DNA from 2 places in the Streptomyces sp. NPDC048419 genome. Region 1 is predicted to be linked to the other one. Evidence: riboswitches for the same ligand, from Rfam matches in the RefSeq annotation. Region 1 holds a riboswitch; the other holds the start of a gene.
What was found. Region 1 has a riboswitch for cyclic di-AMP ahead of ACGFYN_RS27660 (transglycosylase family protein). Riboswitches for the same ligand answer to the same signal wherever they lie in the genome.
Positions count from the first base shown of each region.

Region 1 (4,203 bases):
TCAGGTTGGCACTGCGCTCGCCCGGGATGCCGGTCCTGCTCTTGCCCTGCGCGTCCTCGGCGTGATGGTCGGGGTTCTTCGACAGCCGCCCGTCCGCGAGCGCCTGACGTGCGTCGGCGTAGCGGGTGACCAGCCAGGCCTCGACCCCGCTGGGCAGCTTCGTCCGGTGGACGGGGGCGTGCTCGCGCAGCCAGGCGTAGGCCGGATACGGGTCCGAGGCGAATTCCCAGGTGAAGAGTTCGGGGGCGGGGTTCGGGACGTTCACAGCACGACCGTATCGGCACCGGCCGGTGGCCGGACCACCGCGCGGAACCGGTCAAAGATGACACGCTTTCAACTATGTGATCTTCACGTGATCTACGCGGCATTAACTTGTGACAAGTGATCGTCAGCCGATACGTTCACCCACCAGTGCGCTGTGCCGATCACCATGCGCCGCGCCGGTCAATGCTGTCTCCGAAAGGCCCTTGCATGCTCTCCGGGAACGGTCGACACCGTCGCCCCCGCCAGGCTCCCGCCCTCATCGTCGCGGCCGGTGTGACCGGCTCCGCGATCGCCATCCCGCTCCTCGCCGCCTCCGGCGCGAGCGCCGCCGACGGCGGCAGCACGTGGGACAAGGTGGCGCAGTGCGAGACCGGCGGAGCCTGGAGCCAGGACAACGGCAACGGCCGCTACGGCGGCCTTCAGCTGACCCAGGACGACTGGGACAGGTACGGCGGTCTCGACTACGCCACCCGGCCCGACCTGGCCAGCCGCAACCAGCAGATCGCCGTCGCCCAGAAGGTCCTGGCGGACCAGGGCGTGGGCGCGTTCCACACCTGCGGGCTGACCACCGGGCTGAGCAAGGACTCGGACTCGGCGGACATCGACACCGGTGTGCTGGACGGCGGTTCCGATTCGTCCGACTCCTCCGGGACGTCCGGTTCCCTCGGTCTGTCCAACTCCTCGGGCAACTCGTCCGATGAGTCCTCTTCGTCGGATTCGTCTGGCGACTCGTCCGCGGACGAGTCCTCGAGCCCGTCCCCGTCGGCCTCCACCGACAAGACGGACAACTCCACCGAATCCGATGCATCCGCCTCGCCGTCCAAGTCTCCGCCCCATCGCGCCCCGAGCGCCTCGCAGGGGAGTGACAGCTCACCCACAGACCGGGCGAAGAGGGACGAGTCGGACAACTCCGAGCAGTCGGCGGGCTCTTGGAGCCTGGTCGACACCGGTGCGCTCGGCGGCGGCCGTCACCGTGGCGCGAGCGCCGACGAGGTGAAGGCCGACAGCCGGACGGGCGACACCTACACGGTCCACGCCGGCGACACTCTCGCGTCCATCGCCGACTCCCGTGACGTCAGCGGCGGATGGCGTGCGCTGTACGCCGAGAACAAGAAGGCCATCGGCGCCGACCCGAACCAGATCGTGGCCGGTCAGACCCTGCGACTCGGTAGCGAATAGGGCGAAAACCAACGGGAGTTCACGTCACACTTCGCTCGGTAATGTCCGGTTTGGTGAAAGTGTGGGATGAGTCTCAGAAGCCCTGATCGTCTTTGAATTTCCGCGGACCGCGTGTCTACGGTCTTCACCGCTCGTCAACACGAGCCCCGTCTGCCGCAACGCCGAATCCTGCCAGCGGCCGCACGGGAACAGTCGTCGCGTCAAGCGCCGTAGGCAGGAGCGGGGGACCCAAGGTAAGTGCCCCACCGGGAAGTTGCCGGTGGCGGCTTGGGGTGTAGCCGTGCCGAGCGAGAGCGAGGCGCGACCGGGCAACTCAACCGGCCCGAACCCGACAGCTCACCTCGCAGGCGTCGGTGAGGGGATCAACCATGCTGTTTTCCGGTCAGGGCAAGCACCGTCGTCCTTCCAAGGCCACCCGGGTCGCCGCGTTCGCCGGCATCACCGGTGTCGCCATCGCCGCCCCGCTGATGGCGGCCGGCAACGCCTCGGCCGCCACCGCCTCCGAGTGGGACAAGGTCGCCCAGTGCGAGTCCGGCGGCAACTGGTCCATCAACACCGGCAACGGCTACTACGGCGGTCTGCAGTTCTCCGCCTCCACCTGGGCCGCGTACGGCGGCACCGCCTACGCCCCGCAGGCCAACCAGGCCTCCAAGTCGGCGCAGATAGCCGTCGCCGAGAAGGTTCTCGCCGCGCAGGGCAAGGGTGCCTGGCCGGTCTGCGGCACGGGCCTGTCCGGCGCCGCCTACAACGGTGCCGCCGCCTCGAAGCCGAGCACCACCACCCACTCCGACTCGCAGGCCGCCTCCCGCTCCTCCGAGCGTCCGGCCGCGAAGTCGCAGAAGAGCCAGAAGACCGTCACCACCCCGACCGGCAAGAAGGTCAAGAAGGGCGACGGCGAGTACAAGGTCGTCAAGGGTGACACCCTGAGCACCATCGCCACGAAGCACCACGTCGCCGGTGGCTGGTCGAAGCTGTTCAAGCTGAACAAGGACATCGTCCAGAACGCCGACCTCATCTACCCGGGCCAGCAGCTGCACCTCAAGTGACAGCGGGCCGGTAGCCGGACCCCAGCGCCCTGACAGCCGTGTCCTCCAGCATGGAGGACACGTGAGGGTCCGCCCCCGTCCCCACGGTCTCCCCGCCTCGGTGCGTGTTCCCCCGTACGCACCGGGGCGGGGCTTTTTGTGCCCCGCGCGCGTGCTTCCGCGCCGGTTTTTGTTCCGTTCGGAAACAATTTACTCTCGGTTCTGCTCAAGGGGTGGGCGACCGGCTGGCCGATCGGCCTCGGGCGGTTAGGCTCGTCTCGCAGCGCCACCGCGCTACTGCCGTAGTCGCGTCACATCCATGAAGGAGATGCTCGTGCCGTCCATCGACGTCGTCGTAGCCCGGGAAATCCTGGACTCCCGAGGCAACCCCACGGTCGAGGTCGAGGTCGGCCTCGACGACGGCAGCACGGGTCGTGCCGCCGTCCCGTCCGGCGCCTCCACGGGTGCCTTCGAGGCCATCGAGCTCCGCGACGGCGACCCCAACCGCTACCAGGGCAAGGGCGTCGAGAAGGCCGTCCTCGCCGTGATCGAGCAGATCGGCCCGGAGCTGGTCGGCTACGACGCCACCGAGCAGCGCCTGATCGACCAGGCGATGTTCGACCTGGACGCCACCGACAACAAGGGCTCGCTCGGCGCCAACGCCATCCTCGGCGTCTCCCTCGCCGTGGCCCACGCCGCCTCCGAGGCCAGCGACCTGCCGCTCTTCCGCTACCTGGGCGGCCCGAACGCGCACCTGCTGCCGGTGCCGATGATGAACATCCTGAACGGTGGGTCGCACGCCGACTCGAACGTCGACATCCAGGAGTTCATGATCGCCCCGATCGGCGCGGAGTCCTTCTCCGAGGCGCTGCGCTGGGGCACCGAGGTCTACCACACCCTCAAGAAGGTGCTGAAGAGCAAGGGCCTGGCCACCGGCCTCGGCGACGAGGGCGGCTTCGCCCCGAACCTCGGCTCCAACCGCGAGGCCCTCGACCTCATCCTCGAGGCCATCAAGGAAGCCGGTTACGCCCCCGGCGAGCAGATCGCCCTCGCGCTCGACGTCGCCGCCTCCGAGTTCTACAAGGACGGCAAGTACCTCTTCGAGGGCAAGGAGCGCTCCGCCGCCGAGATGACGGAGTACTACGAGGAGCTCGTCGCGGCCTACCCGCTCGTCTCCGTCGAGGACCCGCTGTTCGAGGACGACTGGGCCGGCTGGAAGGTCCTCACGGACAAGCTCGGCGACAAGGTCCAGATCGTCGGCGACGACCTGTTCGTCACCAACCCGGAGCGCCTGGCCCGCGGCATCGACGACGGCGCCGCCAACGCGCTGCTCGTCAAGGTCAACCAGATCGGCTCGCTGACCGAGACCCTGGACGCCGTCGAGCTGGCCCAGCGCAACGGCTTCAAGTGCATGATGTCCCACCGCTCCGGCGAGACCGAGGACGTCACCATCGCCGACCTCGCGGTCGCCACCAACTGCGGCCAGATCAAGACCGGCGCCCCGGCCCGCTCCGAGCGCGTCGCCAAGTACAACCAGCTGCTGCGCATCGAGGAGATCCTGGACGACGCCGCGGTGTACGCCGGCCGCAGCGCCTTCCCCCGCTTCAAGGGCTGACCAACCTCCGGGCCTGACCAACTTCGAGGGCCCTTCGTGGTCAAGCCCGAGCCAGTCGTACGTACGTCCCCGTACCGGTCCCGTACCGTGTGCGGGGACGTACGCACGTGTGACCGGGAG
Region 1 is NZ_JBICXT010000014.1:150,958-155,160, forward strand. Features, by position in the region: gene ACGFYN_RS27650 (cytochrome P450) at 1-265, opposite strand, end outside; gene ACGFYN_RS27655 (transglycosylase family protein) at 472-1,443, shown strand; cyclic di-AMP (ydaO/yuaA leader) riboswitch at 1,639-1,808, shown strand; gene ACGFYN_RS27660 (transglycosylase family protein) at 1,812-2,489, shown strand; gene eno (phosphopyruvate hydratase) at 2,797-4,083, shown strand.

Region 2 (4,203 bases), on a different contig from region 1:
TATCCCGGTGACGATCGCCAAGGCCGACGGCAACGCCGTCAACGCGGCCTCCATGCTGGCCGTCCTGGGCCTCGGCGCCCAGGGTGGCGAGGAGATCGTCCTCGCCTCCGGCGCCGAGGGCGCCGACGCGGCCCTCGACCGACTGGCGAAGCTGGTCTCCGAAGGCCTCGAGGAACTCCCCGAGACCGTCTGATCACGGCACCACCGAAGGGCTCGTCCGAATTACCGGGCGAGCCCTTCGCATTTCCTCCGCAAGGGAGGCAGAAATTCCGATCAACACCAGTGGAATTCCCGGCCGCGGGCAGCGGAAACAACCCCCCGGCCAATTCCGCCCTCTTTGTATACGGCGCGCATGTTAATGCCGCGGGCCCGTCACGTTTACGGCATGTTGCGAGGTCCTCACACGGTCGGTGCGACCGCCGCCGAGGGCGAACCGCGGCCGGTGCACCGCACCGGAGCGCTCGGCGTGCAGGGTCGTGACCGCACGCGCGCGCTCGCTGTCGCCGCGGGCCACGGCGTCGACGATCGCGCCGTGCTCCGCCCAGGACTCCACGGGGCTGGCGGGCGCCTCCACGGCGTACATCCAGGCGATCTTGTGCCGCAGCTGGGTCAGCATCGAGGTCAGCGCGGGACTGCCGGAGGCCTGGGCGAGCGTCTCGTGGAACCAGCCCTCCAGGGAGCGCAGATCCTCGCTGTTGCCGCGCCTGGCCCGCTCCTGCCCCAGCCTGACCAGGCCGCGCAGGACCTTGAGATGGGCCTCGGTGCGCCGCTGCGCGGCACGGGAGGCGGCGAGCGGCTCCAGGAGCACGCGCATCTCCAGCAGGTCGGCGGCCTCCTGCTCGTTGGGTTCCGCCACGCACGCGCCCGCGTGCCGCCGGGTCACCACGAAGCCCTCCGCCTCCAGGGTGCGCAGCGCCTCACGCACGGGGACGCGCGAGACGCCGTAGCGGCGGGCGAGTAGTTCCTCGGTGAGCCGGCCGCCGCGCTCGTAGACACCCGCGACGATGTCGTCCCGGATCGCCGTGCACACCGAGTGCGCCGGAATACGCATGACGGACCTCCGACTTAATCCCCGCGAAACGCCGATGATTGACGTGCGTTCCGGTGACTCTATTGCACCGGGCCGGAATTTCCGACGGCGGTCCGGAATCCATGCATATTTTTTGGACACGGGGCCGGTGAAACACCGAAAGGCCCCGGCTCGGGAGCCGGGGCCTCGGGGAGATCGCGCGGTGGTGCGTCAGACGTCGACGCCGTGCGAGCGCAGGTAGGCGACGGGGTCGATGTCCGAGCCGTACTCGGGCGTCGTGCGGGCCTCGAAGTGCAGGTGCGGTCCGGTGGTGTTGCCGGTGGAACCGGAGAGACCTATCTGCTGCCCCGGGGTGACCGTCTGGCCCACCGAGACACCGATGGACGACAGGTGGCCGTACTGGGTGTACGTGCCGTCGTGCATCTTGATGACAATCTGGTTGCCGTAGGCGCCGCCCCAGCCGGTCTGGACGACGGTGCCGGCACCGACGGCGTGGACGGTCGTGCCGCTGGCGGCGTGGAAGTCGATGCCCGTGTGGCTGCCGGAGGACCACAGGGAGCCGCCGGTCTTGTAGCCCGTCGAGACGTACGAGTTCGATATCGGGGCGACGAAGCCGTTCAGGCGCCTGCGCTCGGCGGCACGGGCAGCGCGCTGCTTGGCCTCGTGCTCCGCCTTGGCCTTCGCGGCGGCCTTCAGACGCGCGGCCTCCTCGGCGGCCTTCTTGCGGGCGGCCTCCTCGGCGGCGTTCTTCTGGGCCTCGGCCTGGGCGTCGATCTTCGCTGCGATCGTGTTGCCGATGGTGATGACGGGGTTGAGGCCGGTCTGCTCGACGGAGTTCTCGGCAGAGTTCTCCGCGGCGAACGAGGGGGCGGCGAGACCGCCGACGATGCCGGTGGTGGCGAGGGCCGCGACGCCGGCCGCCTGGACGGTGCCGCGCTTGATCCTGCTGGGACGACGGTGCTTCCCGGTGGCGCAGATGAACGCCATGAACTGGCTGGTCCTTTCCTTCCCTCTCGCCTACCGGGTTAGCTGACGGGTTCGGAGCAGGAAGGTCTCCTACGGACCCCCTCGCTTGCGCGCGGGCGTCCGATTCACCCCAGGGACTGCGGTGGGTCCCCGGCTCCCCTGGCTTGCGCCGTACGGGGACTCGGCGATGACTGTCCGGTGCCGCGGGCGCGGCGCACTGCCTGACGAACAGCCCGGACGACGCTAGGCAGAGCGGTCTTCAATTCCCAAACGGAACTCGGCTTTTGTAGCGCATCCCACAGGGCAGACAGGCAACTCTCCCTCAATTCGGACATACAAGGGCCCTGGTGACTCATCGGTCACCAGGGCCCTCACGCGCGCGTGTCCCTACTCCGCGGACACCACGGTGACTTCGCCGATGCCCAGAGCCTCGACGGGCTCCTTGATCTGGGCCGCGTCACCGACGAGGACCGTCACCAGGCGGTCCATCGGGAAGGCGTTCACGGCGGCCGCGGTGGCCTCCACCGTGCCGGTGGCGGCGAGCTGCTGATACAGCGTCGCCTGGTAGTCGTCCGGCAGGTGCTGCTCGACCTGGTCGGCCAGCGTGCTCGCCACGGCCGCGGCGGTCTCGTACTTGAGCGGCGCCACCCCGACGAGGTTCTGCACGGCGACGTCACGCTCGGCGTCGGTCAGGCCGCCCTCGGCCAGCGTGCGCAGCACCGCCCACAGATCCCCGAGCGCCGGGCCCGTGTTGGGCGTGTCGACGGAGCCGCTGATGGCGAGCATCGCTGCGCCCGTGCCGTCCGGGGCGGACCTGAGGACCTGGCCGAACGCGCGCACACCGTAGGTGTAGCCCTTCTCCTCGCGCAGGACGCGGTCCAGGCGGGAGGTGAGGGTGCCACCCAGGCAGTACGTGCCGAGCACCTGCGCGGGCCAGACGCGGTCGTGCCGGTCGGCGCCGACGCGGCCGATGAGCAACTGGGTCTGGACGGCGCCGGGGCGGTCCACGATGACCACGCGCCCGGTGTCGTCGGCGGTCACCGGCGGTACCGGACGGGGCTCGGCCGGGGTGCCCGTCCAGGCGCCCAGGGTGTCCCCGAGCAGGGCGTCCAGGTCGATGCCGGTCAGGTCGCCGACGACCACGGTGGTGGCGGTGGCGGGCCGGACATGGCGGTCGTAGAAGGCGCGTACGGCCGCGGCGTCGATCTTCTCGACCGTCTCCTCGGTGCCCTGGCGCGGTCGCGACATGCGCGAAGTCGCCGGGAACAGCTCCTTGGAGAGTTCCTTGGCGGCACGGCGGGAGGGGTTGGCCAGCTCGTGCGGGATCTCGTCCAGACGGTTGCGGACCAGCCGCTCCACCTCGCTGTCGGCGAACGCGGGCGCCCTGAGGGCGTCGGACATCAGACCGAGCGCCTTGGCCAGGCGGGAGACCGGGACTTCGAGGCTCAGACGGACGCCCGGGTGATCGGCGTGCGCGTCGAGGGTGGCGCCGCAGCGCTCCAGCTCGGCGGCGAACTCCTCGGCGGAGTGCTTGTCGGTGCCCTCCGAGAAGGCCCGCGCCATGATCGTGGCGACGCCCTCGACGGCGGCCGGCTCGGCCTCCAGGGGCGCGTCCAGGGACACCTCCACCGCGACGACCTGCTGGCCGGGGCGGTGGCAGCGCAGAACGGTCATGCCGTTGCCGAGCGCGCCGCGCTCGGGGGCCGGGAACGCCCAGGGCCTGGCCTCGCCGGCCTGGGGCTGCGGGTGGAACTCCATCGTGGCGAGCTCGCTCACTTGGCCGCCTCCTCGTTGTCGTCGCCGGCCTCGACCGTGGCCTCGGCCTCGGGGTCTTCTGGGGGATTCGCGTCCTGGGCGGCCTCGGCCGAGACGGGCTCGTAGACGAGCACCGCGCGGTTGTCGGGGCGCAGGCGGGCCTTGGCGACCTCCTGGACCTCCTCGGGCGTCACCTCCAGGACGCGCTGCACGGCGGTCAGGGCGAGCTGCGGGTCGCCGAACAGGACGGCGAACCGGCACAGTTCGTCGGCGCGGCCCGCGACCGTGCCGAGCCGGTCCAGCCACTCGCGCTCCAACTGGGCCTGGGCGCGCTCCATTTCCTCGGCCGTCGGGCCCTCCTCGGCGAACCGGGCGAGCTCCTCGTCGATGGCGGTCTCGATGACCGGCACCTCGACGTCACCGGACGTCTTCACGTCCAGCCAGCCCAGCGA
Region 2 is NZ_JBICXT010000001.1:795,432-799,634, forward strand. Features, by position in the region: gene ACGFYN_RS03440 (HPr family phosphocarrier protein) at 1-193, shown strand, start outside; gene ACGFYN_RS03445 (GntR family transcriptional regulator) at 356-1,051, opposite strand; gene ACGFYN_RS03450 (M23 family metallopeptidase) at 1,241-2,017, opposite strand; cyclic di-AMP (ydaO/yuaA leader) riboswitch at 2,030-2,193, opposite strand; gene ACGFYN_RS03455 (M16 family metallopeptidase) at 2,384-3,772, opposite strand; gene ACGFYN_RS03460 (M16 family metallopeptidase) at 3,769-4,203, opposite strand, start outside.
Region 2: it holds a riboswitch for cyclic di-AMP, as region 1 does, so the genes downstream of both, ACGFYN_RS03450 (M23 family metallopeptidase) here and ACGFYN_RS27660 (transglycosylase family protein) in region 1, are expected to answer to the same signal.